3 regions of the Blautia sp. OF03-13 genome follow, and region 1 is predicted to be linked to each of the others. Evidence: a T-box and tRNA genes for the amino acid it is inferred to sense, from the RefSeq annotation. Region 1 holds a T-box; the other regions hold tRNA genes.

Region 1 (10,752 bases):
AGCGTGCGCTGCGTGAGATTTACCTGAAAGCCTTCGAGATCATCGTAAAAGAGGCAGATCCATACACAATCATGTCGTCCTACAACCTGATCAACGGCGTTCAGGCATCTGAGAACAAGGATCTTTTGACCGGTATTCTGCGCGGTGAGTGGGACTTTAAGGGAATGGTAACGACCGACTGGTGGACACACGGCGAGCATTACCGCGAGACAAAAGCCGGAAATGATATCAAGATGGCAAACGGATACGAGGAGCGCGTACAGGAGGCATTTGAGAAGGGATACATCACCCGCGACGAAATCGCTCTTTGTGCAAAACGAATCCTGACCATGATTCTTCGCATGGACTGATGTGGATGCATGTGAATAAATAAAGAAAAGTGTGGATAACACATAAAAAAATCGTATGCTGTTGTGGAAAAAGCAACAGCATACGATTTTTTACTTTCCGGACAGGATTCTTTCCTGTTTACATGGCAATGATCTGTAGCAAGACTCTGGCGACCGCAGCGCAGTAAAAACGAGCGGAAACTACAGGAAAAAAACTGTTTTCAGGCAGTAGCCTTCTGTAGCTCTGCCATAATCTTAAATTCCCGCACGACCATAACGATGCTGACTGATGCGGCTGCAAGGTCTGCAATCGGTGCAGTGTACATCACGCCGTCAATGCCGAAGAGATACGGAAAAATCAGCAGCAGCGGAAGCAGGAAAATAATCTGTCTCGTCAGCGAAAGAAAAATACCCTTCTTCGGTGCTCCGATGGAGGTAAAGAAGTTCGAGCTGACCGGCTGGATACCGTTCAGGAATGTGAAAAACAGGAAAATGCGGAAGTACCGCTCTGCAAAATGCAGGTACTTTTCTGAACCGGAACCAAAAATGCCGATAATCTGGCGCGGAAAGAGCTGGAAGCAGAGGAAGGCGACGATGGAAATGGCAGTCGCCGCAAAAACTGCTTTTTTATAGGCGTCCTTCACGCGGTCATATTTCTGTGCACCGAAGTTGAAGCTGACAATCGGCTGAAGTCCCTGCGAAATGCCGATGACAAAGGAAAAGAACAGCATATTAACCTTTGAAATAATACCGGCGCATGCAAGCGGAATGTCGCTTCCATAGACGGAATTGGAGCCGTAGTGGGTCAGTGTGTTGTTCATAACGATCTGAACAACCATCATTGCCACCTGATTGAATGCCGGAGTTGCACCAAGCGCAGCGATCCGTGCCCAGCAGGCCATGTTCGGCTTCAGATCGGAAAGAGAAAGCGGTAGCGTTTTAAAACCGCGCAGATAGAGGACAACAAGCGCGAACGATAAAATCTGTCCGGTGATTGTGGCGAGCGCTGCACCTGCCATGCCCATGTGGAAAACGAAGATGAACAGCGGATCGAGAATCGTGTTGACGATCGCGCCGACCAGGTTGCACAGCATGGAAAATTTCGGGCTGCCGTCCGCGCGGATCAGGTTGGAGCCGCCGATCGTGACAATCAGAAACGGGAAGCCGATGGAGGTAATTCTGGTGTAAGTACAGGCGTAATCAATGACATCCGGCGTCGCACCAAAGAGAAGCATCATCGGACGCAGAAAAAGCTGAACGGTAACGCAGAGGATCACACCGAGGATTGCCAGCATGGAGATGGCATTTCCAACATAGGATTTCGCGTGCTCCGGATCCTTTCTGCCCATGCAGAGATTGAAGTTTGCAGCACCGCCGATGCCGCAGAGCAGACCGATGGATGTGCAGACCATGCTGAGTGGGAACGCTACGTTGGTCGCTGCGTTTCCGAGCACGCCGATGCTGTGACCGATAAAGAGCTGGTCTACCATGTTATAGAGGGCGCTGACGAGCATCGCGATGACGCTCGGAATCGCAAAACGCCGCAAAAGAGAGCTGACCGGTTCCGAGCCGAGAGGATTTTCGGAAGGTTTCATAGAGGGTATCTCCTTTCAAATGGAATAAAAATTCATCGTTTGTATCGGGTGAACATTCCCGGAAAAACTCCGAGACTATATAGTATACCATAGAAAGAAAACAGAAAACAAGAGGGTGACCGCTGTTTTCAGAAAGTGTAACAGAATCGTAGCAGAACTCTCTGCATTTTTAAAAAAGGGATTGACAAAAATGAAATATTAACCTATATTGAAACAAGGTTAACAATTCAAAAGCAGAAAGAATTGGATACAAGAACCTGCGAGGAGGATTTACATTCATGAAAAAATCAAAACTTACAACAAAACAGATTGTACTGACCGGCATGATGACGGCAGTGCTTGCGGTACTGTCCATTGTGACGATTCCGCTTCCGACCGGCGTTCCGGTGACGCTGCAGACCTTTGCAATGGCATTTTGCGGCTACGTGCTTGGCTGGAAATTGGGAGGTGCATCGTCCGCTCTTTATCTGATCCTCGGCGCGATCGGCGTTCCGGTTTATGCCGGCATGAGCGGTGGCTTCGGCGCTCTTCTCGGACCGGCCGGCGGCTTTATTTTCGGATTTATTCCGATGGCAATGCTCTGCGGTGCCGGAATTAAAAAAGGCTTCCCGGGCAAACCATTCGTTCTTGGAATCGCAGGTCTTGCGGTATGTCACGCATTCGGTGTGGTACAGTTTTCCATTGTAACAGGAAACACGATCCCGGCTTCGTTCCTGGCAGTTTCCGTTCCGTACATCGTAAAAGATGTGATTTCCGTTGTAGTAGCTGAAATTCTCGGTGTAGCCGTTCGAAAAGCACTGTCAGCAGCTCATGTAATGAACTACGGAACCGCAGCATAATCACAGAGCGTTTCTGAAAAACCAAAAGATAAAAACAAGAGACAGGCATCCTGACAATCTGCCAGGTGTCTGTCTTTTTCTGTTTTGTCAAGCGGATATTCGCAATCCGCTTCGCTACTTGCCTGATTCGGTTAAAGTATTCCGCAGCAGCAGCGGTTATTTGAAAACGTGCAAAATGCATTTCATACAGTTTCAAAATTTTAATGAATTCCTAAGAAAGAGGCAAGAAGGCGTTAAGGGAGATATGGTAGGATAGAAAGCAGGAAAGAACAACAAAGGGGTTTGAAACCATGAGAAAAAGAACACGAAAACACCGGGGAACAGCGGGAAAAATGGTTGGAGGTTTTCTGGCATTTTTCTGCCTGATCCTGCTGACGGCCGGAATGTTCTGGGCAATCCAGGGATATGTTTCCTATCAGAAGGCAGTGAAGGAAAAGCCGCTCGCGCAGGCGGTAGAGGAAATCAGAAGCGAAGCACAGTGGGTTCCCCTGAAACAGGTGCCGGAGCTGTACAAAAAAGCGGTGCTTGCTGTCGAGGATCACCGGTATTACACACATCACGGGATAGACTGGATCAGCATGGCGCGCGCGGTTGTACATGACATCCGCGTGATGAAACCGGAGCAGGGAGGCAGTACTATCACACAGCAGCTGGTAAAAAACATGTATTACGATCAGAATAAGACACTTGCCAGAAAAGCGGCAGAGGCGTGGACAGCACTCTATGTGGAACGACAGCTCTCCAAGGAAGAAATTCTGGAGCTGTACATCAACACTATTTATTTCGGGGATGGCTATTACGGACTCAAAGAAGCATCGCGTGGTTATTTCGGAAAAGAGCCGCAGGATCTGACCGACAGCGAAGCCGTTCTCCTCGCCGGAATCCCGAATGCACCGTCCGCCTACGCACCGTCGCGCCACGCGGATCTGGCGCTGCAGCGGGAAAAGCAGGTGCTGGCGGCAATGGTAAAATATGGATACCTGGAACAAAGTGAGACGGACAGCCTGCTGTGGGATGCGGCAGCCGATCCGGTTCTGGCACGATAGAAAGAAAAGTGAGGAAAAAAGAATGGGAAAACTGATCAGACTGGGGGCAACAGCGCTGTCTATGATTGGAATTTTGGTGATGATTCTCTGTGTGCAGGCGGCGATTTTATTTGTGAGGCTGTGCATCCGAAGAAAGCAGAAAAAAATTGAGCTGAAATAAGAGAAGGAAAAATGTGAGCAGAATTGCCGGAAGAAAAACGGTGATTCTGCTCGCGTTTTTTTCTGTGAGCAATCCGATTGCGTTTCCGCCGGGAAAAAGGTATAATGAAAAACAGGCAAAAAAATGGTAAAACAGACAGCTTTTGAGGAAAAATAAATGGAACAGAAAGACAGCGCAGAACGGATTTTAAAACAGATTCCCTATGAGATCGTGTATTCCGCCCGTAAAACGCTCGCCGTCCAGGTCAAAGCGGATGGAAGCGTGGTGGTGCGCGCACCGAAACGGATGGCAAAATACAAAATCGAAGCATTCTTAAAAGAAAAACAGGATTGGATTTACACACACCGGGAAAAAGCGTTGGCGGCCGCAGAGCAGAAAGCAGCGAACCGTCTGACGGAAGCAGAACGAAAAGCGGCGGTTAAACGTGCGGCGCAGATGCTGGCGGAAAAGACGGCACATTTTGCAAAAGAGATGGGCGTAACGTATGGCAGAATCACAATTCGTGAGCAGAAAACCCGCTGGGGCAGCTGCAGCAGCGCCGGAAACCTGAACTACAACTGGAAACTGGTGCTGATGCCGGGGCGCGTGATGGATTACGTCGTTATCCACGAGCTGGCGCACCGGAAAGAGATGAACCATTCCGCGCGGTTTTACGCGGTGGTGGCACAGCAGATGCCCGATTACAAAGTGTGGCAGAGCTGGCTGAAGGAGCATGGAAGAGAGTACTGAAAAAGAGAGGCAAAACAAATGATACTGACCGAAGAAAAAACATATATCATCAATGTGACGGAAGTCGATACCGACGCAGAGCTCGGTTTAAATAAGAAAGATATTATGATCAAATACACGAATCTGGAGCTGCTGCACGCGGTTCTTGCAAGCACGATGCCGTACGGCCGTCTGTCGGCGCGCTACCGCGGAAAACGGAAGGCGGAGCTGCAGTCACGGATTGCGATGGTGGAGAGTGTGCTCGAAACACGCGGCGACCAGCTGGTAAAAGCGGAGCAGATTATGTATCTCGACACGGCGGAGCGCAGTGCAATCTGTCATTATCTCGGCATCATCTACACGCGGCTGATTGCGCAGAAGCTGTACGGAATTGACTGTATGGTACCGCTGAACCTGATCGAGCAGCCGGGGGAGAAAAAATTTGTAAAATACAACGGTGCATACCGCCAGGATCTGATCGGATACGGAAAGCAGAACGCATGGAGCGTCTGGGAGCCGGTCGGCAGGAGCGAGAACAGCCAGGCGGCCTTTGGAAACGGATGCCGGGCGGCGTCGGAGATCGAGAAGATCAATGAAAATCCGCTGGCGAAGAGCGCGGCGTGCATGACGTATTACGAGAGAGGCTATCTGAATGCCGTTGTAAAAGAGCCGGAGCGGACCGGGGACGGGACACTTTGGTTTCCAGAGGAGAATTATTTCAAAGCATATTATCAGCCGCTTTTCGAGCTGTTTGCGGACGAACAGCCGGGTGAGCTGTACGGAAGCAGCGGCGGCTTTGAACTGGAGCTGACTCTGCCGTGGACGGAGGAAGGAAAACGCGGCTTCCGCCATCTGCAGATCGGAACGGATCAGGTGACGATTGCATTGATGCGGGAAGGGAAGTACGATCAGATCTTAAAGCGGATGGAAAACGTTTTGGATTTATCAAAAGAGCGCAGATTCTGCGGGGAAGACGGCATCTGGGTAGGCGCAGAGTAAATGTCATCGGAAGTGCCGAAGCTGCCGGGGATGATGGTACACAGATTCTGTGTGGGAAAAGCGAAAAAGAAAGGACAAGAGCAATGGCAAAAGAAATGGAAACTCCAAAGGACGAAGGGCTGCAGGGGAATGAAACGATAGAGGAAGCAATTCTGGGACTGCAAAAGGAGCCGACGCCGGAACTGCTGGCACATGTGCTGACGGTAATCCGCCGCAGAATGAAAGAGGGCGGACAGGCGATTCTTTCCGTGGAACCGCCATCCGGCGACGATCAGATCCGGATCGGAACGGTAAAGAGCGCAGACGGAAAAGTCTGGTGGGCCGCGTTTACGAGCTTTGATGAGGAATTAAAGGGGAGCAGCAGCGTGAAATCTACGTTTCTCGTGAGTCTGGAACAGCTGATCCACATGGCATCCGAAACAAAGGAGATCAGCGGTGTGATTTTCAATCCGTGGAACCGCACGATCATGCTGGATCATACGCTGCTTTCGATCATCATCGGGGAAGAGAATGCGGGGCACTGAATTGCCGAAAGGAAAAAAGCAAGCACAGAAAGACTCCGAGGGTACATTATTATTTTAAGGAGGTTTTACATCATGGAGGGTTTTCAGGTAACAGAAATCGGGGAAAAAATTTACTGTATTTTGGACGCAGGAAATTCATCGTTCTATGTAGTAGAAGGTGAAGAAAAAGCGGCTGTCATTGATACCGGCATTACGGCAGGCACAAAGATTCTGCCGGTGATCCGTGAGCTGACGGACAAGCCGCTTCTGCTGGTCATCACGCATGCGCATCCGGATCACATGTATCACATGGATGAGTTTGATGAGGTGTACATGTGCCACGATGAAAAGAAGATGGATCCAGAGACGCTTGTGATGCTGACAGCGGGAAAATTAAAACCGTGGGAGGAGATTCATGACATCCGTACCGATTCCGTGATTCCGCTCGGCGGCACAGAGCTGGCCGTCTGTCAGACACCGGGCCATACGCCGGGCAGCGTTGTTGTGCTGGAGACGAAACAGAATTACCTGTTCACCGGAGATGCGATCGGAAGCGGCTGCGGTGTCTGGATGCAGGTGCCGGGCGGAACGAGCCTGGAAGAGTATTACGATGGTCTGGTTGGTCTGATGGCGTGGCTGGTGAAAAAGGGCGGCCGCATGAAATTCTTCGGCGGTCATCACACGCAGGTGTTTGAATCGACGGCGCATCCGGTTTACAATCCGCTCAGCCTCGGCGTTCTCGCAGATCTCATCGACCTTGTGGATCAGGTGATCCACGGCGAAAACCTGGGACGGCCAAGCAATGCGAAGCCGTTTTCGAAAGAACAGGTCCGCTACGCGTCGTACGGCCGCGCAGAAATGCAGTACTGTGCATCGCGGATTCACCGAAAATAAGCGCGTGAAATCTTAAAACTTCCATAAGAAGAAAGGTTTTTGCCCGCGGCGGCTTGACAAAATAAAAAAACGCGATTATGATAAATGCAGTTTCTATTCCAACAGAAAAAGAAAAGGTTATGAGGAAGAGGAGTACATGGCAGGCCCCAAAAGAGAGGACGGTTCACCGGCTGAAAGGCTGTCCGGGAAGGTGGTCATGGAAGGTAGCTTCTGAACCGGAGAGCTGAAAAGCACAGAAGATGTGATGATTAGGTTCTCACGCATGAGTCACGTTACAGACTCCGAAACGAGATACAAATTAAGGTGGTACCGCGGAATTTTCGCCCTTTGCATGCATGTTATGTGTATGTGAAGGGCGTTTTTGATTTAAGACAAGCCTCTGCGGGAATAAATACCACAATACACCAAACATAAAAGGAGGATCTCATGAGCAAAGAACTCGCAAAGACCTACGATCCGAAAGGACTCGAGGACAGACTGTATCAGAAATGGCTGGATAAAGGATATTTCCACGCCACTGTAAACCCGAACAAAAAACCGTTTACCATTATGATGCCGCCTCCGAACGTAACCGGACAGCTTCACATGGGCCATGCACTCGACAACACCATGCAGGATATTCTCTGCCGTTTCAAACGGATGGAGGGATATGAAGTCCTCTGGCAGCCGGGAACCGACCATGCGGCGATTGCAACCGAGGTAAAAGTTACCAATATGCTCAAAGAGCAGGGCATCGACAAAGATGAAATCGGACGCGAAAAATTCCTGGAGCACTGCTGGGAGTGGAAGAAAGAGTACGGCGGACGCATCAACAGCCAGTTAAGAAAGATCGGCTCCTCCGCAGACTGGGAGAGAGAACGCTTCACCATGGACGAGGGATGCTCCAAAGCCGTAGAAGAAGTATTCTGCCGTCTGTATGAAAAAGGATGGATCTACAAAGGAAGCCGCATCATCAACTGGTGCCCGGTATGCCAGACTTCCATCTCCGATGCAGAGGTTGAATATCAGGAGCAGGCAGGCCACTTCTGGCACATCAACTACCCGGTAGTTGGAGAAGAAGGCCGCTTCGTAGAAATCGCAACGACCCGTCCGGAGACTCTGCTCGGCGATACTGCCGTAGCTGTCAATCCGGAGGATGAAAGATACACCGATATTGTAGGAAAAATGCTGAAACTGCCGCTGACCGACCGTGAAATCCCGGTTATCGCAGATGCTTACGTAGACAAAGAGTTCGGAACCGGATGCGTTAAAATTACACCGGCACACGACCCGAACGATTTTGAGGTAGGAAAACGCCACAACCTCGAAGAGATCAACATCTTAAACGATGACGGAACCATGAACAACAAGTGCGGCAAATACGCCGGCATGGACCGCTACGAGGCAAGAAAAGCCATGGTAGAGGATCTCGAGAAGCTTGGCCTTCTTGTAAAAGTAGTGGATCACGTTCACAACGTAGGAACCCACGACAGATGTAAGACAACCGTAGAGCCGATGATCAAACCGCAGTGGTTTGTAAAAATGGCGGATATGGCTGCCGCTGCCAGCGAAGCGGAGAAGAACGGCGAAGTAAACTTCATCCCGGACCGCTTCAGCAAAATTTATCAGAACTGGCTGAATAACATCCATGACTGGTGTATTTCCCGTCAGCTCTGGTGGGGCCACCGCATCCCGGCTTACACCTGTGATGACTGCGGCGAGATCACCGTTGTAAGAGGCGGAATGCCGGAAAAATGCCCGAAATGCGGCAGCACCCATCTCACCCAGGACCCGGATACCCTGGACACCTGGTTCAGTTCTGCTCTGTGGCCGTTCTCCACGTTAGGATGGCCGGAGAAAACACCGGAATTTGATTACTTCTATCCGACCGACGTACTCGTAACCGGATACGACATCATCTTCTTCTGGGTTATCCGTATGGTATTCTCCGCACTGGAGCAGACCAAACAGGTTCCGTTCCACCACGTACTGATCCACGGACTCGTTCGTGATTCCCAGGGACGCAAGATGAGTAAATCCCTCGGAAACGGTATCGATCCGCTCGAAGTCATTGACAAATACGGTGCAGATGCTCTCCGTCTGACTTTGATGACCGGTAATGCACCTGGAAACGATATGCGTTTCTACTGGGAGCGTGTAGAAGCCAGCCGTAACTTCGCAAACAAAGTATGGAACGCTTCCAGGTTCATCATGATGAACCTGGAAAAAGCAGAAGTTCCGTCTGAAATGCCAAAAGACAAACTGACACTGGCAGATAAATGGATTCTTTCTAAGGTAAACACGCTGGCAACGGAAGTAACGGACAACATGGACCGCTACGAGCTCGGTATCGCCGTACAGAAGGTTTACGACTTTATCTGGGAGGAGTTCTGCGACTGGTACATCGAGATGGTAAAACCGCGTCTGTACAGCGAGACCGACGAGACGAAGGGCGCTGCACTGTGGACCTTAAAAACCGTTCTTGGCAATGCATTAAAGCTGCTGCATCCGTTTATGCCGTTCATCACAGAGGAAATCTACTGCACACTGAATCCGGACGAGGATTCCATCATGATCGCCGCATGGCCGAAAGAGACCGAAGACTTTGCATACGCAGAGGATGAGGCAGCCGTTGAGATGATGAAAGAGGCGGTAAGAAGCATCCGTGGTGTCCGCACCAGTATGAACGTACCGCCGTCAAAGAAAGCAAGCGTATTCGTTGTAACGGAAGATGCTGCTGTACAGGAAACCTTCAAAAACGGTGCTGTATTCTTCGGAACTCTGGCAGGAGCAAGCGAAGTTCACGTACAGGCAGACAAAGCCGGCATCGCAGACGATGCGGTATCCGCAGTGATCCCGCAGGCAACGATCTACATTCCGTTTGCCGAGCTGGTTGACCTGGAAAAAGAGATCGCCCGCCTTACGAAAGAGGAAGAGCGTCTGACAAAAGAGATCGCACGTTCCAACGGCATGCTTGGCAACCCGAACTTTATCAACAAAGCTCCGGAAGCAAAAGTTCAGGCAGAGAAAGAAAAACTGGCGAACTATCAGCAGATGATGGAGCAGGTTCAGACAAGATTGGAGCAGCTGAAAAAATAAATGAAAAAAGGAAAAAAACTGCATGGAAACAAGGAAACCGTAGTGAAAGTCTGCAACTGGCTCTCTTTGCCGCTGCAGGCCCTGGGATGCTGTATTCTGTATCTGGTGATTGAAGCATTTTCCCGCCATTCGCTGGCATCTGCATGGAGCTACATGGTGGAAAGCCCATGGGTCTTTTTGTACAATGCATTTTTGATCTTCACTACTTTTATGGTAGTTTATCTGTTCCGCAGACGTGTGCTGGTACGGCTGGTGATGAGCTGTTTCTGGCTGCTGCTCGGCATCATTAACGGTGTGATTCTGGCAAACCGCGTCACGCCGTTTACCGGACCGGACTTGCGGAATTTAAGTGACGGCGCAAAGGTCGTGACGAAGTATCTGTCGAAAGGTACCATGATCCTCGTCGTAGCAGCCCTTGTGGCATTATTGGCATTTTTTGTATGGGTCTGGATCAAAGGACCGAAATTTCAGGGGAAAATCCGCTGGTATCTGAATGTGCCGTTGATTGCTCTGGTAATTGTACTCTTTACGGGAGCAACAAATCTGGCGCTTGCAAAGCGTGTGCTTTCCAGCTATTTCGTCAACATCGCATTTGCCTACC
Region 2 (10,752 bases), on a different contig from region 1:
TTATCAGCAATGCGCTGAAATACTCTGACGGCGATCTGTCCGTAGTCATGGATAAGAACGGCTGTGTTACATTCAGCAACACGGCGCACAATCTGAATTATGTGACGGTCGGCAGATTGTTTGACCGTTTCTATACAGTAGAAGCCAGTCGCAATTCAACCGGTTTGGGATTGTCCATCGCCAAGCTGCTGATTGAGCGTATGGGCGGAAGTATTGGAGCAATCTACAACAATGACAAACTGCAAATCAAGATAATCTTTGCAAAATGAAATAAAAAAAAGTTTATATGAACGGAGGTGTTTTGATTATGAAGAAATACTTGAAGGAGATACTAATACTCTTAATTCAATTATTTATGTTTTATGTATTTCCATTATTTGCAGGACCAACAGACGTTATGGGAATGATAGTTTTGCTTATTTTAGCAACATTATTGCTTTCAATTCTAATTGGCAGCATTTCAAATCTGAAAGTAAAGTACTTGTATCCAATAATCATAGCAATTACATTTGTGCCATCTGTGTTTATATACTATAACGAGACAGCATTGATACATTCGCTTTGGTATTTGGCAGTATCATCCTTTGGTTTGATAATCGGCATGGTCATTCATAAATTGATTCTTAAAAAGTAGAAAGAGCAAAACTTTCAAAGGCTACCCAGTCAAAAAGATTGGATAGCCTTTATTTATGTTTTCTAAAATTAAAGTTGAATATCTGCCTTAGCCAATAACTATGGCTTAGAGGTTTAGTGAGCCAGGCAAATCGCTCCAATCGCCGTATCCACAGATTTATACTCTGTAACAGTTTTTCAAATAGGTTTTGGAATCTCCGTTCAATATCAAATCAGCATATCCAATCGGGTCATTGTAAATCAGATAATCCAGTTCCGACCTCTGATACATATTGTCGGCAACCTCGTTCTCAACCGCAATCGTATCAATCGCAATCATACTACCATCAAAGAATTTCAGTTCCACACAAGCGGTATCCATGTTAAACTTACAAGAAATCAATCTATCCATAAGAAACCTCCATTTTACGGGATGTTATATCATCCCAAAATATTTGAATGCTTCTCGGATTGCTTTCTCTTTTTCCGGTGGACACAGAGGCTGTCTGGAATCTTCGGACTTCGGCAGATTGTAGTTCTTACCAACCTCAATCCCACATTTCCGCTTAATCTGTGAGATATACAGGTTTGATACCTTTAATCCGCTATGTTCCAGTACATAGTCCTTGATCTGCGTGTAGGTTGCCCCATCTTGAAATTCGGACATATCCATATCTTCTAAAGAGAACTCAACCCGAATCTTTTTCGAGTCGACCTCACCCTTGGAAAGCAAAACAACCGTCTCGCAGTGCACCGTTCCCGGAAACATATCAACACAGCAGACTTTTTCTACACGGTATCCATATTTTGCAAACTCTACCAGATCCCGCGCAAGAGAAGTCGGCTTGCAGGAGATGTAAAGCATTTTTTCACACCTATATAAATCAACTATCTTCGGCAGAGCCTTCGGATGGATTCCTTCGCGCGGTGGATCAAGAACGATGAAGTCCGGTTTTTCTTCGATTTCATCGATCACCTTCAGCACGTCTCCGGCGAGGAAACTGCAGTTGGTAAGGCCGTTTGCCTCTGCGTTCTCTTTTGCAGCTGTAACAGCTTCTTCCACGATTTCCACGCCGATCACTTCTTTTGCGACCGGTGCAAGGATCTGGGCGATGGTTCCGGTTCCGCTGTAGAGGTCGAAGATCGTGCGGTCTTTCGTCTCGCCGACGAACTCGCGGGCGGTGCTGTAGAGAACTTCCGCGCCAAGGGAATTGGTCTGGAAGAAGGAGAACGGGGTGATCTTGAATTTCAGTCCGAGGAGTTCTTCATAGAAGTAGTCCTGTCCGTAGAGCACTTTTGTCTCATCGCTCTTTACAACATCTGCCAGGGAATCATTTATGATATGGAGGAATCCGACAACCTTTCCTTCCAGCGGCAGACCAAGCACTTCCTGCACGAGCGGCATCAGATCCCACTCTTCCTGGCTTGTGGTGACGAGATTTACCAGGATTTCTCCGGTATTCTCGGCTCTTCGCACCAGCAGGTGGCGCAGGTAACCCTCGTGGCTTATCTTGTGGTAGTAACTTGCGTTCCGCTCTTTAAAGTACGCCAGCACGCAGGTCAGAATCTTTGTGAAATCCTCATGTACGATTTTGCAGTCGCACGCGGTCAGGACATCGTAGGTGCTTCCCTTTTTATGAAGTCCGAGAGACAACGGGCCGTCCTTGTATTCATCGCCGAAGGAAAACTCCATTTTATTCCGGTATGCAAACTCCTTCGGACTTCCCTTGATTCCAAGGAACGGATAATCGGCCTCCCCCGCCTCATTGACCTGGCCGGCCTCCACGAGGGCATCGTCGAGCAGTTTTTTCACCTGACCGGCCTTCATTGCAAGCTGATCCTCATAACTCATCGTCTGGTACATGCATCCGCCGCAGGACGGGAAAATACTGCAGACCGGATCGCGCTTTTCCATCGGGGATTTTTCTGTTACTTCGAGCAGGCGGCCCTCCATGCGGTTCTTTCTTTTTTTGTTGATCTGAAAGCGGATCTTCTGTCCCGGAATTGCATTTTTCACGGTAACCGTCTCGCCCTCCACATGTACACGTCCTTTATTCGGGAAATCGATTCTTTCCACGACTCCCTCGTAAATTTCTCCTTTTTTCATTCTCTTCTCCTTCTATGTCAAACTGATTTCCGGACAGAAAAACTCCGGTACCACGTTCCGGCACCGGAGTTTCTTTTTTCCATCCTACTTATCTTCGTCTTCATCCTCGAAGTAATCGTCGAAATCGTCATCGAAATCATCTTCGAAGTCTTCCAGATAATCCGGAGTTACAAACCGGTATACTGCGTATGCGATTCCTGCAACTGCCGCTACCGCTCCGACAATGGCAAGGACCCATAAAATCACGTTTTTCGGTTTTTCGCTCTCACGTTCTCTCTGTTTTAAAAGCTCTAATACTTCATCAATCTTATTCATACTGTCCACCAACCTTTGCTTTAGATTAGAAACTTAACTTAACGATAGTATACCATACGAGCCGCAATTTTACCACAATTTCCGCTCTTTTTTATAAATCTTTTCGTTTCACTTACAGTCGGTATTTTCACGGAGTCTGACATGTCGAGAATAGTTCGACTGTGACTTTCCTCATGTCAGTGGAGGATACCGATTTCTCTCCGCCTACCACTGCCGTTATGTTTCTTTTAACAATTCATCCCACCGCTTTAGAAGCGGGGGACTTCTTGTCTACTGGTGTTAAAATTCAGAATCCGCCGGCAGTTCCCGCAGAATCTTGTGGAACTGACCGCCGCAGCGCTCCATTTCTCCTAACACCTGGTCGATCCATTCACCCTTTGTATGCCAGTTTTCTCTGGTGAACTCAATATCCGAAGGACAGACAAAAAACTCTGTCTCCGGGTAGACAAGCTGGTAATACAGAATACACCGTCTCGCATGGAGATTCCGGCAGCAGAGGATCGCTTTTTTTACCTCGATGCCCGCCGCATCTGTCACTTCCCGTGACCGCAGTGCATTTTCATACGTATACGTCGCCTTGTCTTCGCGCAGAATCGCTTTCTCCGGCACGCCGTTTTTCTGCAGTACCGTCCGCAGAAACTCCCACTCGGTTTCATAGTTCCCGCCGTACTGCTCCGCAAGATCCTGTACACCGGCAAAATGCCCGAGCACAGTACTGTATCTTCCCGACGGAAGCACATACGGCGCAAATCCTTCTTTCCAGAGTTCTGCCGCGTGCGCCGCCATCTGCGGATATCCGTTTCCCGGCACAAAAATCACATCGGCTTTCTGCGGCTCATCCTTCACGAAAATATAGTCCGTAAAGTAGTTTAAAAACTTCTCATACATGAAATGTTACCACTCTTTAAAGTCCATGAGGCACTCTACGACATATGCCATATCCTGTTCAGACAGGCTGTAGAACATCGGCAGACGCATCAGGCGCTCGCTCTCTTTTGTTGTGTATTTGTCCTCTCCGTGGAAAACACCGAACTTCTGTCCGGCCGGGGAGGTATGGAGCGGAACGTAATGGAAGACACACATCACACCGCGCTCTTTCATATAGTTGATCAGTTTTGTACGCACTTCCAGATTTCTTGCCTTGATGAAGTACATATGTGCATTATGTACACAGCCTTCCGGCACAACCGGCTGCTCGATCTTTCCGGCCTCAGCCAGCGGACGGAGCTGCTCATGGTAATAGTTGTAGATGGCCATCCGCTTTCTGTCGATTTTCTCATGTTCCTCGAGTTCTGCAAGCAGGTAAGCCGCATTCATATCGCTCGGCAGATAGGAGGAACCGTAGTCGATCCAGGTATATTTGTCGATCTGTCCGCGGAAAAACTTGCTGCGGTTCGTTCCCTTTTCACGAAGGATCTCTGCTTTTTCCAGATAATTCTCATCCTGGAACAGCAGCGCGCCGCCCTCTCCCATCGTATAGTTTTTCGTCTCATGGAAGCTGTAGCAGCCAAAATCGCCGATCGTTCCAAGGGCTTTTCCCTTGTAGTACGCGCTCACGCCCTGTGCCGCATCCTCTACAACCTTCAGGTTATGGCGTTTTGCAATATCCATGATGGTATCCATTTCACAGGCAACGCCCGCATAGTGAACCGGAACAATCGCTTTTGTTTTTTCGGTGATAGCATCCTCAATCTTGGTCTCGTCGATGTTCATCGTATCCGGACGGATATCCACGTAGACGATTTTTGCTCCGCGCAGAACGAAGGCATCTGCAGTGGAAACAAACGTGTAGGACGGCATGATCACTTCGTCGCCCGGCTGAATCTCAGACAGGTAAGCTGCCATTTCCAGTGCATGGGTGCAGGATGTCGTAAGCATCGCATGTTTTACGTTGAAATTGTCCTGCATCCAGGCAGAACATTTCTTCGTAAAAGGACCGTCGCCGCACAGCTTGTTGTTTTCCTCTGCCGCCTGGCGGATGTATTCCAGTTCTGTTCCAATAAAAGGTGGTTTATTAAACTCTATCATTGTTTTTTCCTTATCTTTCTTCTATCCATTACTGTTTTATTTACTTTCAGAGCCCAAAACAAGCTCTTAGGTAGTCTTATTTTCTCACAAATCCCTGTGGATTTCAAGACACGATTTTGACATGACAGCCATATCATCATACTGTCCATAAAGCCAAAAGAACCCTTGATTTCTCAAGGGTTCCATAAGTAGCGAGAGGGGGATTCGAACCCTCGACACCGCGGGTATGAACCGCGTGCTCTAGCCAACTGAGCTATCTCGCCATATTCATTTTCAACATCGTTTTTCATAAAATATGGGGCCTATAGGGCTCGAACCTATGACCCTCTGCTTGTAAGGCAGATGCTCTCCCAGCTGAGCTAAGACCCCACATCGGTGTTTTGTCTGTTGGCTTTTTATCTGTATCACCAACCGACTTTGTTAGTATAGCATTCCACCCGCCAAATGTCAACACTAATTTTCAAATTTTTTCGATTTTTTTCAACTTTTTCTCCCGCCACTCTTTCAGGTACTGCTCCTGTTCCAGATCTTCCCGTTCTTTCTCCCATCCTGCCGCCCGGCAGAGCGTCCATGCAAGCAGAAGAAATACGGCAAAAATCCCCGCCAGACAAACGATTCCCATCTTTTCCGACCGCCTTTCCTGTTCTGATTCTGCTAAAAACCAAAGGATCTCCTTACTATTGTATCCGGAACGGCGGCGCTTTATTCCCTTTTCAGAATAAAAAGACAAAGCCGCCAGATTTCCCTTTCACCGGGATTCTGGCGGCTCCATTTTACTCAAAATTAAAATTCACATTCACGTTACGCTTCGTCAATCGCTTTTCCAATATCATGGCGGTAATATTTATTGTCAAAGTCAACCCAGTCAACAGCCTTATATGCATTCGCACGTGCCTCTTTCAGGGTATCGCCAAGTGCTGTCACGCCGAGGACACGGCCTCCGTTTGTCACGATCTCGCCGTCTTTGAACTTCGTTCCTGCATGGAAGCAGTAATAGCCCTCATGCTCTTTGAACGTCTCGAGTCCGCGGATCGGGAATCCTTTTTCGTAGGAAACCGGATAACCGTTCGAAGCCAGTACGATGCAGACACACGCATTATCTGCAAACTGCAGGTCGATCTGGTCGAGAGTTCCGTTGATGCAGGCTTCAAATACATCAATGATGTCTGTCTTCATACGAGGAAGCACAACCTGTGCCTCCGGATCGCCGAAGCGGGCATTGTACTCGAGCACCTTCGGTCCGTCCGGTGTCAGCATCAGTCCGAAGAAGATAACTCCCTTAAACGGTCTTCCCTCGGCTGCCATCGCATCTACGGTCGGCTGATAGATATATTTCTTACAGAACTTATCCACTTCTTCGGTATAAAACGGACTCGGGGAGAAGTTGCCCATACCGCCAGTGTTCAGGCCGGTGTCGCCGTCTCCTGCTCTCTTGTGGTCCTGTGCGGAACTCATCGTCTTGATCGTCTTTCCATCCACAAAGGAGAGAACGGAAACCTCACGTCCCGTCATAAACTCCTCGATGACCATCTCGTTTCCGGCACTGCCGAATTTCTTGTCGAGCATGATCGTCTTGACGCCCTCTTTTGCTTCCTCTAAGGTATTGCAGATCAGAACGCCTTTTCCAAGAGCCAGACCGTCGGCTTTCAGCACGATCGGGAATTTTGCAGTCTCGAGATATTTCTCTGCCGCTTCCGGATCGGAGAATGTCTCGTATGCCGCCGTCGGGATATGGTATTTTTTCATCAGGTCTTTGGAGAACGCTTTCGATCCTTCCAGGATTGCCGCATTCTTTCTTGGTCCGAATACGCGCAGTCCCTCTGCCTCAAACACATCGACAACACCGCCGACCAGCGGATCATCCATGCCGATGACGGTCAGGTCAATCTCTTTTTCTTTCGCAAAAGCAACGAGCTTGTCAAACTCCATCGCTGCAATATCGACACACTCTGCGTACTCCGCAATTCCTGCGTTTCCAGGAGCGCAGTAAATCTTGTCTACCTTCGGGCTCTGCGCCACCTTCCAGGCAATCGCATGCTCTCTTCCGCCGCTTCCTACAATCAGTACTTTCATCGCTCTTACTCCTTTATCTTTACGTGTCCGTCTTCTACCGTTACTTTTCCGTTTGCAATCAGATCAATCGCACGCGGCATGATGACCCACTCGGCCTCTTCCATGACGCGCTGCTGCAGTGCCTTCGGTGTATCGCCCTCGTGCACTTCGACTGCCTTCTGCAGAATAATCGGGCCGGTGTCTGTTCCGCCGTCCACAAAATGAACCGTCGCTCCCGTCACTTTGACGCCGCGGGATAATACGCCCTCGTGCACTTTCAGTCCGTAATAGCCCGTTCCGCAGAACGACGGAATGAGGGACGGATGAATGTTGATGATCTTATTCGGATAAGCATCCACAATGCTCTGCGGGATCACAACCAGGCATCCTGCGAGCACAACGAGATCGACGTTGTACGACTGCAGTTTCGCCAGCAGTGCCTCGTTGAATGCTTCTCTCGATGCAAAGGTCTTCGGGGAAAGGCATACCGCATCAATCTCCTTCTTTTTCGCACGCTCCAGCGCATACGCTCCTGCATTGTTGCTGATGACAACGGAAACCTCCGCGTTTGTGATGGTTCCCTCGTCAATCGCATCCAGAATCGCCTGCAGGTTCGTGCCGCCGCCGGAGACGAGAACTGCTAATCTTAGCATAACTGTACTCCTTTTTCTCCGTTTTCAATGTGGCCGATCACATATGGCGTATCTCCTGTGGAACGGATGGCTTTCATCGCTGCGTCTACATCTTCCGGATCAACAGCCAGTACCATACCGATACCCATATTGAAGGTGTTGTACATCATCTGCTCGTCGATATTGCCTTTCTTTGCCATCAGATCAAAGATCGGCGGTACGGTGTAGCTGTCTTTCTGTACAACGGCTACGGTATTGTCTTTGAGCATACGCGGAATGTTCTCGTAGAAGCCGCCTCCGGTGATGTGGCTGCATGCTTTTACGGTTACACCGGCATCTTTGATGGCGCGGAGTGCTTTTACGTAGATACGGGTCGGTGCAAGCAGGGTCTCGCCGAGGGTTGCGCCGAGCTCATCATAGTATGTATTTAAAGAATCTTTTGTCATATCGAAAACTTTGCGGACAAGAGAAAATCCGTTGCTGTGAACGCCGGTGGAAGCCATGCCGATCAGTACGTCTCCGGCTGCCAGATTTTCACCGGTAATCATGTCTTTCTTGTCACATACGCCGACAGCAAAACCTGCCAGATCGTACTCATCCTCCGGCATCAGGCCGGATGCTCTGCGGTCTCACCGCCGATCAGTGCCGCATCGGACTGCAGACAGCCTTCTGCAACGCCTTTTACGATCGAAGCTATCTTCTCCGGATAGTTCTTTCCGCATGCGATGTAGTCGAGGAAGAACAGCGGTTCTCCGCCGGCACATGCGATATCGTTCACACACATGGCAACGGCATCAATGCCGATGGTGTCGTGTTTATCAAGAATCATGGCGAGCTTCACCTTGGTTCCGCATCCGTCTGTACCGGAAAGCAGCACCGGCTCTTCCATTTCTTTGATTTTTGCCAGGGAAAAAGCGCCTGAAAAACCGCCAAGGCCGCCTAATACCTCCGGGCGCATGGTTTTCTTTACATGCTCTTTCATTAATTCTACTGATTTGTATCCAGCTTCAATATCTACTCCTGCGTTCTTGTAATCCATGGTGAACCTCCCTTGTCCTTTGTTTTTATTTACTGTAGTTACGGTATCCTGTTTCCTGCAGTTTTGCGTCTTTTGCCTCAACCTGCTCTTTCATTTCCTGTGTATATGCTTTCAGTTTTGCAAGCAGTTCCGGATCGGAAGTTGCAAGAATCTTTGCTGCCAGGATTCCGGCATTGGCACCGCCATTGATGGCAACGGTTGCTACCGGAATGCCGCTCGGCATCTGTACGATGGAGTACAGGGAATCACGACCTCCAAGCGATGTGGTATGCATCGGAATTCCGATGACCGGCATTGGGAAAATAGCTGCGCACATACCCGGCAGATGAGCTGCCATACCTGCGCCTGCAATGATAACCTTGAAGCCTTTCTCCTCTGCGGTTTTTGCATATTCGAAAAATACATCCGGCTCGCGGTGTGCGGAGATGATTTTCATCTCGTACTCAATTCCAAATTTTTCCAGCATGTCGGCTGCTTTGCTCATTACCGGCATATCAGAGTCGCTGCCCATCACAATTCCTACTTTAGCCATGTTGTTCTCCTTTTCTGATTAACTGTTCTAAGCGTTATTCATTAGTTATGCTTATATTTATGTTTTAATCATTCAGTTCTGCTTATAATATACTAAGCAGGCGCAGAAATGTCAACCCATAATCAGCCAAAAGGTTCATTTAATTCTTCCGTTCCCGGCAGGACGAAGCGTCCGTCCTCAATGAGAGGGATCGTCGTTCCGTCTGCTTTTTCGACCGCAACCGACTGCAGTTCGCGGTACGGAATCGTGATGTCCGTGTGGCATCCGAAGTATGCTTTCGACGGATCTTCTTTCCGTTTTGCCGAAACCTCGTTCTCGCGCGCGATTACTTCTTTTCCGTCCGGGTTGTACATCGGGCTGTCCTCCGCCCAGGCGTAGCAGGTGTCGCCCATCGCAAAATGCGGGCCCATCTTCTCTGCGATCAGGATCGGCAGTTTTCCGGCGATGCCGTACTGCTCTGCCATCACGTACGCCGTCGTGTTCGTTCCGATGGCAAACTCACCGATCGGCAGCGTCCTGTGGTGATACAGCAGGTTTTCTTCTATATAAGTACGATTGTCCTCTTCTTTTTCGAAGTTTGCGCAGTCATACGCGGTGATCATGCCGTCAGTCAGCGTCAGGCAGAGATCGCGGTAATACAGCTCGTTCAGGTAGACTCCCGTCACATGGAGCACGCCTGTCGTGCCGGTAAGACTCGGGGAAGTAAAGACCTCTCCGACCGGAATATTGCAGTCGGCAACACAGTTCTCGAAATTCGTCTCTTTCGCAGGATCGTTCAGATGATGCAGCATCACGCGCAGATCCGTTCTGTTCTCTCCTTTTCCAAGCACATGCACGGAAACACCCTCGTCGAGCGCATCGATCAGGTACTGCTGGATGCGCTGGTATTTTTCGTAATCGAGCGTGTTGATCTTTACGATCTCACGGAAAATTTTTTCGTAGCGAGGATCGATCTCCGGCATCGGGTAGGCGATGATCGTGTAGCCGTACTCGTCATCCTTGATATAGCGGTTTACAATCTGGCCCGCCTCGTTCTGGAAACCGACACGGAGCTTTTGCTGGCGCTCGTTTAAGTGTAGTGCCTGTTTTTTATTTACTGGCTCAAACGGAACTTCGCCGAAGGTTTCCACCACGGCAGGGCCGGCATAGCCGTCCGCCAGTTCTTTGTACTCGTCGTATTTCACCTGCATCGCGCGGAGCCGTCTCTTCACGAGATCCTCGTTGAGATACAGCGCCTCATCGTTCCGGTGATCGTAGTCATACTGCTTATTCGCAGACGCACCGGCAACCCACGTTCTCCGCGCGCCGCGGGAAATCACCGGCTCGAGTCCCATCTCGCGGAACTGTAATATTGCCGCACGGATCATGCGCTCAAAACCGATATGGAAGCGGATGCTGACTGTCTTCTTTTTCGACAGATCTTTTCGCGCCACGA
Region 3 (10,752 bases), on a different contig from region 1:
TTGTATTGTCTGTTGAGGAGGAATTTCCGCAGCCTGTAAACGCAAAAAGTACAGAAATGGCAAGGGATGCAGCAATTACCGTTTTTAATTTCATTGAGTTTGTTCTAAGTGTTTTGTTTTTCATGATTTTAAATCTCCTTTAAATTACGTTTTATTAGTTTTTATTTTCAGCCTGTTTCTTAGTTGAAAATCCGTAATGATAGCAGATTGCATCAGTCGGACAGGCTTTCATACATTCTCCGCATCGGATACACTCCGGATGGTTTGGTGTGTCTACTACATTGACATCCATCTTACAGACACGACTACATTTCTGGCAGCCAACACATTTCTCATGATCAACCTGAATCTTAAGAAAAGATACCTTGTTAAACAGTGAGTAAATAGCACCCAGCGGGCAGATCCATTTACAAAATGGACGGTAAAACAAGATGCTCAGGATGATGAAAAGCGCAAGGATTGTGAACTTAAATGTAAATAAATGTCCGAGTGTGGCACGGATTCCTGAGTTGGCAAGTGCCAGCGGAATTGCGCCTTCAAGTACGCCCTGTGGGCAAATGTATTTGCAGAAGAAAGGATCTCCCATACCAAGTGAATTGGTTACAAATGCCGGAAGTAGTATAACAAAGACGACCAGAATCACATATTTCAGATACCGCAGAGGCTTCAGTTTTGCGGTGGAAAGTTTCTTGCCCGGAATCTTATGCAGCAGATCCTGGAACCATCCAAACGGACAGAGGAATCCACAGATAAACCGCCCTAACAGAACACCTAACAGGATGAAAAATCCGGTGATGTAGTAGGTAAATTTGAATTTTGAAGAACCGACCACGGCTTGAAAAGCTCCAATCGGACAGGCACCTGTGGCGGCAGGACAAGAGTAACAGTTTAGTCCCGGGACGCACATCGTTTTTACATTTCCCTGATAAATTTTCCCTTTAAACAGATTCGGGATGTGAATGTTGGTCAGCAGTGTAGCAACTGCCTGAATCCATCCGCGGAAGCGGGCCAGAAAGTTTTTGTTTGATTTCATTTTCTTATCCAATTCCTACACACTCCATACATAATTTTATTGCCTTGCTAAGAACAACCGCTGCTTCTCCGCGGAAGATCCCGACAAGGAAAAACACCAGACCGGCTGCAAGTAAAAGAATCTGTGTTGCTTGTTCAGATTTCATTAAAATACTCCTTTCAATGTTCAAAGTCCGTTTATTGACCTTTCGATGTTTGCATTATACAATAGAGGGCGTAAAATTCCTGTTAAGAAAATGGAGAAAAATAAATTGAGATTATTAGTTGTTGAAGATGAGAAGAAATTATGTGTAGGCCGATTGCTTATGTTCAAGGAATGCCTGAAGTACAATATCGTTCCGTTCATGATCGAAGAGGATCTGAAGATGTTTTATTATCGTGGTCTGAAAGAATGGAACAATGAAAAAGGTTATCTGATGGATACCTGTCTGACAGCGCAGGATCGGTATAAGGAATATTTAGACTATTTTAGGATTTCGTATTCATAACTCATTTTGAGAAGAGGAATGTTGAAAAGATGGAAGGACAACAGATCAAAGATGAAGTATTAAGATAAGCGGGAATTCATGACGTGGAGTTTCAAGTGATTAAAAAATTTATGAAAATGAATAAGTGGAAAGTTGCATGTCCATTGACATGGCTTTCCACTTATTTTTATGAATTCCTATGCGCCAGACGAGCAGACAACAGAAATTGGCATCTTACCCGCGAATTTCTGCATTTTACATCATGCAGACTGGACGAATGCTGTAAAATCATATATAAAAGAAATAGGAATAACTGGGGGTGAGATGGATGACATGTGAGGTGGAACAGATTGATCCAAAGCAGGAAGAACATGTTATGGTATATTGCCACAACAGGGAAGCATCCTGGGTGCAGAATGTTCGGGAAGCTGTATTTGGACAAACATCGGTATGTGGATATAAAAATCACGTTTTGTATCAATTGAAATTGTCTGATATTTTTTATGTGGAACAGCAAAGAAATCAAAGGAGAGGGCAGGCGTAATGGAAACAGATATGATTAAAATCACTCATTTAAAGAAAAGCTTTGGTGATGTAAAAGCAGTCAATGATCTGAGTTTTCAGGTGAAAAAAGGAGAGCTCTTTGCATTCCTTGGTGTAAACGGGGCAGGGAAGAGCACAACGATTTCGATCATCTGCGGGCAGCTTCGCAAAGACAGCGGAACGGTTCAGATCCAGGGCACAGATCTGGATAAGATCGGAAGGAAAGTTGGAACAATGCTTGGCGTGGTATTTCAGGACAGTGTGCTGGACAAGCCACTTACCGTCAGGGAAAATCTGAAAAACAGAGCAGCGCTTTATGGAATAACAGGAAAAGCGTTTGAAAAAAGATTGCGGGAACTGGTGGAGATTTTTGATTTCGGAGATTATCTGAACCGGCCGGTCGGAAAACTGTCCGGCGGACAGAGAAGAAGAATTGATATTGCAAGAGCCTTGCTGCATCGGCCCGAACTTCTGATTTTAGATGAACCAACGACAGGACTTGACCCACAGACGCGGCTTTTGATCTGGGATATCATTGAAAAACTTCGAGTGGAAGAAAAGCTGACAGTTTTTCTGACTACGCACTACATGGAAGAAGCTGCAAATGCCGGTTATGTGGTGATTCTGGATAAAGGAAGCATCGTGGCAGAAGAAACTCCTTTTGAGCTGAAAAATGAGTATGTGCAGGACACTATGTCTGTTTATGGTGTGACAGAAGAAGAAATCAAAACACTGGGCAGAGAGTATAAAAAGATCCGGGATGGCTATCAGTTAAAAGTAAAAAATACCGCAGAGGCTACCCGGCTGATCGTGGAACATCAGGAAATATTCCGTGATTATGAAGTGGTAAAGGGCAGAATGGATGATGTATTTCTTGCTGTAACCGGAAAAACATTGGGAGGTGAGCACAGATGAAGGCAGTATTTGCACTTATAAGTCGAAACAGAAAATTGTTTTTTAAAGACAGAGGAATGTTTTTTTCGGCTTTAATTACTCCGGGAATTCTGATTTTGCTGTATGCTACATTTCTGGCAAACGTATACAGAGATTCCTTTGTGTCCGCGATCCCGGACATGATTACAATCTCAGACAAACTGATCGATGGAACGGTGGCCGCACAGCTTGCCGCGGCTCTTCTGGCAGTCAGCTGTGTGACTGTGACATTCTGCGTGAATCTTACGATGGTACAGGACCGGGCAAACGGAACAAGGAAAGATTTTAATGTATCGCCAATCAGCAAAGCACAGCTTTATCTTGGGTATTTTTTATCTACTGTAGTCAATTCCCTGCTGGTGAATGGGCTTGCGCTTGTATTATGCTTTGGCTATATGTACAAAATGGGCTGGTATATGAGCGCTGTAGATGTACTCTGGGTTCTTCTCGATGAAATTTTACTGGTACTCTTTGGAAGCACGTTGTCAAGCATCGTCAGTTTTCCACTGACAACCCAGGGTCAGTTATCCGCAGTGGGAACGATCGTAAGTGCCGGGTATGGATTTTTATGCGGAGCTTACATGCCGATTTCAAATTTCGGCAGCGGCCTGCAGAAAGTACTGTCGTATCTGCCAAGTACCTACGGAACTTCCCTGCTGAAAAATCATATGCTCCGTGGAATCTTCGAAGAGATGGAGAACAATCAGCTGCCAGAAGAAATGATTACTGCGATTCGTGATACACTGGATTGTAACCCGAAGTTCCAGGGGTCTGTAGTAAGTGTAAATCAGATGGTGATGCTTATGGTGGGATGTGTTGTGGTATTTGGAATTATTTTTTTGTGCATGACAGCTCTTCCGGAGAAAGATGGGAAGTAAATATATCCTTCGACTATAGAATGAATAAAAAATGAGAAAAGAGACAGTTATGAATATTGCAGAAAGAGAGATCGATGACCCGGAAAAAGAGGGCGTTATACTCGAATATGTAAATTTTACGAAAGAATTTGCAGAAATAAAAGAGTATGTAAGAAGCAAAGGGGAATCTATCCGGGGATACACAGAAAAGAAAGAATGTGTTTCCATAAGAACAGAAGATATTTTATATTTCTAGGCAGTGGAAAACAAGGTGTTTGCTTATACGTCAAATGAGTTTTATGAAATTAAAAGCAGACTGTATCAGCTGGAAGAGAAAATAACAAGAAAATGTATGAAGCGTGCATCAAAGACAACGATTGTAAATGCGGATCGTATTGTTTCGGTTCGTACCGCATTAAATGGGCGTTTGTATGTGCGGATGGAGGCTTTGAGCAGATTGGAAATGGCCTTGCAAAAACAGGAGCAGATCCTCTGCAAAGCGCTGCATACGGATCTTGGAAAGAGCAAGACGGAGAGTGTGATGTGTGAGATTGGACTGGTGCAGGGGGAAATCCGCTGGATGAAGCAGCACTTAGGGCGGCTTTGCAGACCAAAACATGTCAGAACACCGCTGGCGCAGTTCGCTGCAAAAAGTTATCAAAGCCCTTCTCCTTATGGCAATGTGCTGATTATGAGCCCGTGGAATTACCCTGTTCTGCTGACGTTAGAACCGCTGGTAGATGCCATTGCGGCAGGAAATACTGCGGTGGTAAAGCCAAGTGCTTATGCACCGGTCAGTGCAAATGCCCTGAAAGATCTGTTAGAAGAATGGATAGTTAAAGACAGCGTATGCCGGAAGGACATGAAATCGCTGGTATTGTAGAAACAAAAGAAAAAATTTGAAAAATTTCAAAAAATATCGTTGACAAACAGAACAAAACGTGCTAATATACATATTGTCAGCAGGACGTAAGAACTGCTAGAAAACAGATATGGGGTCTTAGCTCAGCTGGGAGAGCATCTGCCTTACAAGCAGAGGGTCACAGGTTCGAGCCCTGTAGGCCCCATACTTCTAAAAATATAGTATGGCGAGATAGCTCAGTTGGCTAGAGCACGCGGTTCATACCCGCGGTGTCGAGGGTTCGAATCCCCCTCTCGCTACGAAAGAGAGAGCTCCTGCGAAAGCAGGGGCTTTTGTTGTTTTACGTTCGGAGGGGGCTGCCAGTGGCGGGCCCGGCAGATTACAATACCATGGAAAATGACAGGGAGGCGCTTATGAAATTATTCCACTTATCCGATCTCCACATCGGAAAGCGAGTCAATGAATTTTCGATGATCGAGGATCAGAAGTACATTTTGTCGCAGATTCTGCATGCTGCAAAAAGAGAGAGACCAGATGGCGTACTGCTTTCCGGAGATATTTACGACAGTACGATTCCAAGTGCAGAAGCGGTTCAGGTTTTTGACGCGTTTCTGACAGAGCTTTCCACCAATCGGATTCCCACTTTTATTATCAGTGGAAACCATGATTCCGCCGAGCGTCTGGCATTTGGATCCAGCCTGATGGGAAAAAGCGGGATCTATTTTTCAAAGGTATACAATGGAACGATAGAGAAAATTCCGCTGCAGGATGCGTATGGCACGGTGTGGATTCATCTGCTTCCGTTTTTACGGCCTGCGGTGGTGCGCCATGCCCTGCCGGAGCGTGCGGAAGAAGTAATGTGTACAGCGGATGCAGTTCGGATTGCACTGGAACAGGATCTGGTTGATGAACAGGATCGAAATGTGATTCTGGCCCACCAGTTCGTAACCGGGGCAAAACGATGTGATGCAGAAGAACTGCAGGTTGGCGACTTGGATCAGATTCCGGCAGAATTGTTTGAAAAGTTTGATTATGCTGCACTGGGGCACATCCACAGCCCACAGAAGGTGGAAAGAGATACGGTTCGCTATTGCGGTTCGCCGCTGAAATATTCTTTTTCGGAAGCAGGACAGGAAAAATCGATTACGGTGATCGAATTAAAAGAAAAAGGAACGGTGGAGCTTAGAACAATTCCATTAAAGCCCTTGCACGATCTCAGGAAAATCCGGGGGACGTATCTGGAAGTCACGGCAAAAACATTTTATAAGAACAGCGACTGCGAGGATTACCTTCTGGTGACGTTGACGGATGAAGAAGATGTGCCGGATGGAATGGCAAAACTCCGAACGATCTATCCGAACCTGATGCGCCTGGAGTACGATAACAAAAGAACCCGGTCTGCTGCAGACATTGGCACGGCGGAACGAGTGGAGGAAAAATCAGAACTGGAACTGTTCCGGGAATTTTATGAATTACAGAATAATCAGAGCATGACCGCACAGCAGAAAGCGCTGGTGGAAGAATTGTTACGGGGGATGAAGGCATGAAACCAAAGAAATTAGTCATCAGTGCATTCGGACCGTATGCGGACCGGATAGAACTTGATTTTGACCGGCTGGGCGGCGGTCTGTATCTGATTACGGGGGACACCGGCGCTGGAAAAACAACGATTTTTGATGCCATCACGTTTGCGCTTTACGGGGAAGCGAGCGGTGAAATTCGGAAAGGCGAAATGTTCCGCAGTAAGTATGCAAAACCGGAGGTGCGTACCTTCGTAGAGCTTACGTTTACGTATCAGGGAAAGGACTATACGGTAAAGAGAAACCCGGAATATCTGCGCCCGAAGGACCGCGGACAGGGCATGACGATGGAGAAAGCGAATGCAGAACTGATTTTTCCGGATGAGCGGCAGCCGGTTACGAAAACTTCGGAAGTGACAAAGAAAGTGACAGAACTTCTCGGGCTGGATCAGCGTCAGTTCCGACAGATTGCGATGATTGCGCAGGGAGATTTCCAGAAGCTTCTGCTGACAGGAACAGCGGATCGGAGTGAAATTTTCCGGAAAATGTTTCACACAGAGATTTATCAGGAGCTGCAGAAGCGCCTGCGGGAAGCAGCAAAGGAGCGCTGGAAAATATACGATGAAAAGAAACGCAGCATCAGCCAGTATCTGGAAAATGTTGTCTGCCCGGAAGAGGCAGAATGGAAAACAGAGTTTGACCGGCTGAAGAAAAATAAATTCGACGGCCAGGTTATGCGCGGTATGGAACTGCTTGCACGCTGCATCGAATGGGACGATGAGAAATTAAAGGCGTTGCAAGACGAGCAGAGTACGCTAAATGAAGAGATCGAAAAGAAAAACCAGCTTTTGGGAAAAATAAAAGAGCGACAGACGAGACAAAAAGAGAAAGAGCAGAAAGAAAAAGAATGGGAGACTCTGCTTCCGAAGGAAGAAGAAAAGAAAAAGAGAAGTGAGCAGGCAGAGAAAGAGGCAGAGATTTGTAAGCAGTTGGAAGAGCAGATTCGGGAAGAAAAAGTGTGTCTGGAACTGCTGCGAAAAGTGCAGCAGGAGCAAAGTGCAATGACACAGCTGCAAAAGGAACTGCAGGCAGCAACAGAAGCAAAAGAACAGCTTCAGACAGAGCAGGAGCGTGCAAAAAAAGTCCTGGAACAGAAGAAAGCACGGGAAGAACGTCTCTCTGATGCGGAGGTGAAACTTGCACGGACGGAACAAAAAGAAGCGTATGCCGCAGAGCAGATACAGCAGATGGAAGCATACTGCGAGACAATTGCAGGCGCAGTCAAAGAGGAAACGGCAAACAAAGAAGAGGAAAGCGTTCTTTGTAAAAAAATAAAAGAAACAGAGGAGACAGCGGCCAGGGCAGCCGAAGAGGCAGAAAGGCTGGCCGGGCAGGATCAGGTCTGCGAAAAACTGCTGGATGAAAAGAAAAATCTGGAACAGAAAATCCACACTTTAGAAGAAACGAAAAAACAGCTGGAGAGAACGACGGCTGAAAGGACGCAGATTGCCGCGCAGGTGACACAACTGCGAAAGGAAGAAGAGAACTTACAGGCGGATATCGCGACAACGGCAGAACATCTGGCCGAAAGAGACGGAGCCGCGCTGCTGCAGGAAAAATACCACCAGAAGCTGGAAACGCTGGAAAATCTGCTGGAAAGCTGGGAGCAGGGACGCAAAGAACTGGAAGAAAAGCAAGGTGCATACCAGCGTGAAATCAAAAAGAGAGATGCTTTACGGGAAACATATCAGGCGATGGAATCTTTATTTCTGGATGCACAGGCGGGAATTCTGGCAGAAAAACTGACAGAGGGAGAACCATGCCCGGTCTGCGGCGCTATTCATCATCCGCAGCCTGCCAGACGAGCAGAACATACGCCAGATAAAGAAACGCTGGATCACAAGAAAGAAGAACTTCGGATGCAGGAGGAAGCAGCTGCGGGACAAAGCGAGGCTGCGGGCAGCTGCCGCAGACAGGTAAAGGAAAAACGTGCACAGCTAACGGAATGGCTGTTAAGAGAACTGCCCGAGAGTCAGAAAGAACACGAACAGAAGCGACTTTCACAGATGCCGGATGTTTTATTTCAACAGGAAGCGGTCGAGAAGGCAGAGCAGCTTCGGAAGGAAGAAGAAACACAGAAAGTACGTCAGATGGAATATGCGGAACTGGAAAAAAGACAGACAGAACGGCAGAAAAGACTGGAAAGCATAAAAAAGACCATTGCAGCGGAACAGACACAGCTTGGCCGGGCAGAAGGAACCAAAAGAGCACTGGAAGAACAGTTGGAAAAAGAAATTGCGGAGGCACAAAAAACGACTGCTTTTATGGAGAAAAAGAATCCTGCGCAAAGAAAGGGTCCGGGGGAGAGCGAGGACAGAAACTCCCTGGCTGATCAGATTGCCAGGTGATTTCCTTCCGGAAAAACAGACAGAAACAGTGTGAGGGAGAGATTGCTGCCACGCGGGCAAAGGTGAGCCGCCGTGCAGAATGTATCGCACGGCAGAAAAAAGCGGAAGCTGAGCGGAAAGAGGATCATGAGCGGCTGCAGAAGGTGCGGAGCCGTCTTGAAGTACTGCAAAGCGATCGGAAGAGATGGAAGGAACAAGAAGAGAAACTGCTGGAAAATCTGGAAGAGCAGAGAGCGATCTGGGCAGAACAGGATCAGCAGAAAACAGGAGCGAAATCCGAAGGCAGGCCTGGAGATGGGAAGGAGCAGCTGAAGGATCTGGTAAGTGCAGAAACGGTGAAAAAACAGATAAATGAATTTACGGGATCGGAAATCGCAGAAAAACTTGCAGATGCGGAAAGAGAGCTGTGGATTCGGTCTGTATGGGAACAGCACTGGCTGAAACAAAAGCGAAAAGAACTGACAGAACAGAAACAATGTATTCTTGCAGAACAGGAGGAACTGAAAAAGATCCGACAGGAAATCCAGGAAGAAACACAGAAAACGGAGCAAAGAGAACAGGAAATTCGCAAAAAAGAGCTGCGGGAAACGGAACAAAAGGCTGAAAGAAAAGCACTGCTGGAAAAGATCCGGGAAAAAGAGGCGCAGCTTGCGGGAAAAGAAGAAACAGAACTTCTGGAACATATTGCAGCCTGGGAAGCACAGAAAGAACGGCTGGAAGAAGCACAGAAAACAGCAAAAGAGGAACTGGATGCCATACAGAAAAAACTGACGGAAGTACAGGCGGCGCTTACGGCGATTCAGGCGTTAGAAACAGCGGATTCACAGGAACAGCCACTCCCGTCAGAAATAGAATTACAGGAAGATTTAAGGGGACTTTCCGAACAGAAACAGGTTCTGGATCAGCGTTATAACGAGCAGTATCACGCGGCAAATACGAATCAGAACACATATGATGCCATTCGGAATCAGCAAAGTCAGATGCAGACCGTGGAAGAAGAGTACAAATGGGTCAATGCGCTTGCGGATACCGCATGTGGAAATGTGAGCGGAAAGCAAAAGATTGAACTGGAAACGTATGTGCAGATGGCGTATTTTGACCGGATTCTGCGAAAAGCCAATGTGCGTTTCCTGACGATGAGCCAGGGACAGTATGAGCTGAAACGGCAGGAAGACGGCACGAATAAGAAAGAAAAAGCCGGATTGGAACTGAATGTGATTGACCATTATAACGGAACGGAGCGGAGTGTCCGCACGCTCTCCGGCGGCGAATCGTTTCAGGCATCGCTTTCGCTGGCACTTGGCCTGTCAGATGAAATTCAGTCGTATGCAGGAGGAATCCGGTTAGATTCCATGTTTGTGGACGAAGGTTTTGGTTCTCTCGATGAAGAGTCCCTGAATCAGGCGGTGAAAGCACTGGAAGGTCTGGCGGATGGAAACTGTCTGGTCGGAATTATTTCTCATGTGCCCAAGTTAAAAGAGCGGATTGAGAAAAAAATCATTGTGACGAAAAATCGAAGCCGGGATGGTGTAGGAAGCCGGGCAGTGATCGAGTAGACCACACAGGAGATGATTGGGATTCGAGAGAATTCCTTGTCAGAAAGTACGGAAAATGCTATAATGGATCCGTTGGGCAAAAAAAGTTGAATGAACAGAGCAAATCCGGCGAATCATGCCGGCTGCCATAGAATGGAGGAAACAAATGAAAACATCAGATTTTTATTATGATCTGCCAAAAGAACTGATTGCACAGGATCCATTGGAAGACCGCAGCGCTTCCCGCCTGATGCATCTGGATAAAACGACAGGTGAATATAAGCATGGTCATTTTCGTGATATTCTGCAGTATCTGAAACCAGGCGACTGTCTGGTTATCAATGATACGAAGGTAATTCCGGCGCGTCTTTATGGTTCCAAGGTCGGAACGGATGCGGCAATTGAGATTCTTCTTTTAAAGAGAAAAGAAAATGACATCTGGGAAACGCTGGTAAAACCGGGCAAAAAATGCAAGGTCGGAACCGTAATATCCTTTGGAGACGGAATTCTGACAGGCGAAGTAGTCGATATCGTGGATGAAGGAAACCGCCTGATCCAGTTCCACTATGAAGGCATTTTTGAAGAAATTCTGGAT

What was found. The T-box of region 1 lies ahead of DXA55_RS10595 (valine--tRNA ligase). A T-box ahead of a tRNA ligase gene usually reads a tRNA of that ligase, here a tRNA-Val.
Region 2: it has a tRNA-Val gene. The T-box ahead of DXA55_RS10595 (valine--tRNA ligase) is inferred to sense a tRNA for this amino acid. The anticodon was not compared.
Region 3: it has a tRNA-Val gene. The T-box ahead of DXA55_RS10595 (valine--tRNA ligase) is inferred to sense a tRNA for this amino acid. The anticodon was not compared.

Annotation. Positions count from the first base shown of each region.
Region 1 is NZ_QTVR01000012.1:20,123-30,874, forward strand. It holds gene DXA55_RS10555 (glycoside hydrolase family 3 protein) at 1-350, shown strand, start outside; gene DXA55_RS10560 (MATE family efflux transporter) at 551-1,924, opposite strand; gene DXA55_RS10565 (biotin transporter BioY) at 2,203-2,763, shown strand; gene DXA55_RS10570 (transglycosylase domain-containing protein) at 3,054-3,809, shown strand; gene DXA55_RS17130 (hypothetical protein) at 3,832-3,969, shown strand; gene DXA55_RS10575 (M48 family metallopeptidase) at 4,126-4,698, shown strand; gene DXA55_RS10580 (hypothetical protein) at 4,717-5,676, shown strand; gene DXA55_RS10585 (SseB family protein) at 5,760-6,200, shown strand; gene DXA55_RS10590 (MBL fold metallo-hydrolase) at 6,273-7,073, shown strand; T-box leader at 7,184-7,404, shown strand; gene DXA55_RS10595 (valine--tRNA ligase) at 7,500-10,151, shown strand; gene DXA55_RS10600 (LTA synthase family protein) at 10,152-10,752, shown strand, end outside.
Region 2 is NZ_QTVR01000005.1:123,492-134,243, forward strand. It holds gene DXA55_RS05340 (sensor histidine kinase) at 1-269, shown strand, start outside; gene DXA55_RS05345 (hypothetical protein) at 308-634, shown strand; gene DXA55_RS05350 (DUF6061 family protein) at 791-1,024, opposite strand; gene rlmD (23S rRNA (uracil(1939)-C(5))-methyltransferase RlmD) at 1,049-2,719, opposite strand; gene DXA55_RS05360 (hypothetical protein) at 2,804-3,034, opposite strand; gene DXA55_RS05365 (YdcF family protein) at 3,314-3,922, opposite strand; gene rffA (dTDP-4-amino-4,6-dideoxygalactose transaminase) at 3,929-5,062, opposite strand; tRNA gene DXA55_RS05375 (tRNA-Met) at 5,252-5,325, opposite strand; tRNA gene DXA55_RS05380 (tRNA-Val) at 5,359-5,431, opposite strand; gene DXA55_RS17030 (hypothetical protein) at 5,523-5,684, opposite strand; gene purD (phosphoribosylamine--glycine ligase) at 5,864-7,135, opposite strand; gene purN (phosphoribosylglycinamide formyltransferase) at 7,141-7,767, opposite strand; partial or broken gene purM (phosphoribosylformylglycinamidine cyclo-ligase) at 7,761-8,785, opposite strand; gene purE (5-(carboxyamino)imidazole ribonucleotide mutase) at 8,811-9,317, opposite strand; gene DXA55_RS05410 (aminopeptidase) at 9,440-10,752, opposite strand, start outside.
Region 3 is NZ_QTVR01000001.1:240,198-250,949, reverse strand. It holds gene DXA55_RS01140 (TlpA disulfide reductase family protein) at 1-124, opposite strand, end outside; gene DXA55_RS01135 (4Fe-4S binding protein) at 155-1,045, opposite strand; gene DXA55_RS01130 (CD1871A family CXXC motif-containing protein) at 1,038-1,178, opposite strand; partial or broken gene DXA55_RS01125 (cell filamentation protein Fic) at 1,323-1,520, shown strand; gene DXA55_RS01120 (hypothetical protein) at 1,840-2,043, shown strand; gene DXA55_RS01115 (ABC transporter ATP-binding protein) at 2,043-2,957, shown strand; gene DXA55_RS01110 (ABC transporter permease) at 2,954-3,853, shown strand; gene DXA55_RS01105 (hypothetical protein) at 3,885-4,088, shown strand; gene DXA55_RS01100 (aldehyde dehydrogenase family protein) at 4,104-4,715, shown strand; tRNA gene DXA55_RS01095 (tRNA-Val) at 4,827-4,899, shown strand; tRNA gene DXA55_RS01090 (tRNA-Met) at 4,920-4,993, shown strand; gene DXA55_RS01085 (exonuclease SbcCD subunit D) at 5,057-6,241, shown strand; gene DXA55_RS01080 (AAA family ATPase) at 6,238-8,622, shown strand; partial or broken gene DXA55_RS19470 (SbcC/MukB-like Walker B domain-containing protein) at 9,576-10,178, shown strand; gene queA (tRNA preQ1(34) S-adenosylmethionine ribosyltransferase-isomerase QueA) at 10,324-10,752, shown strand, end outside.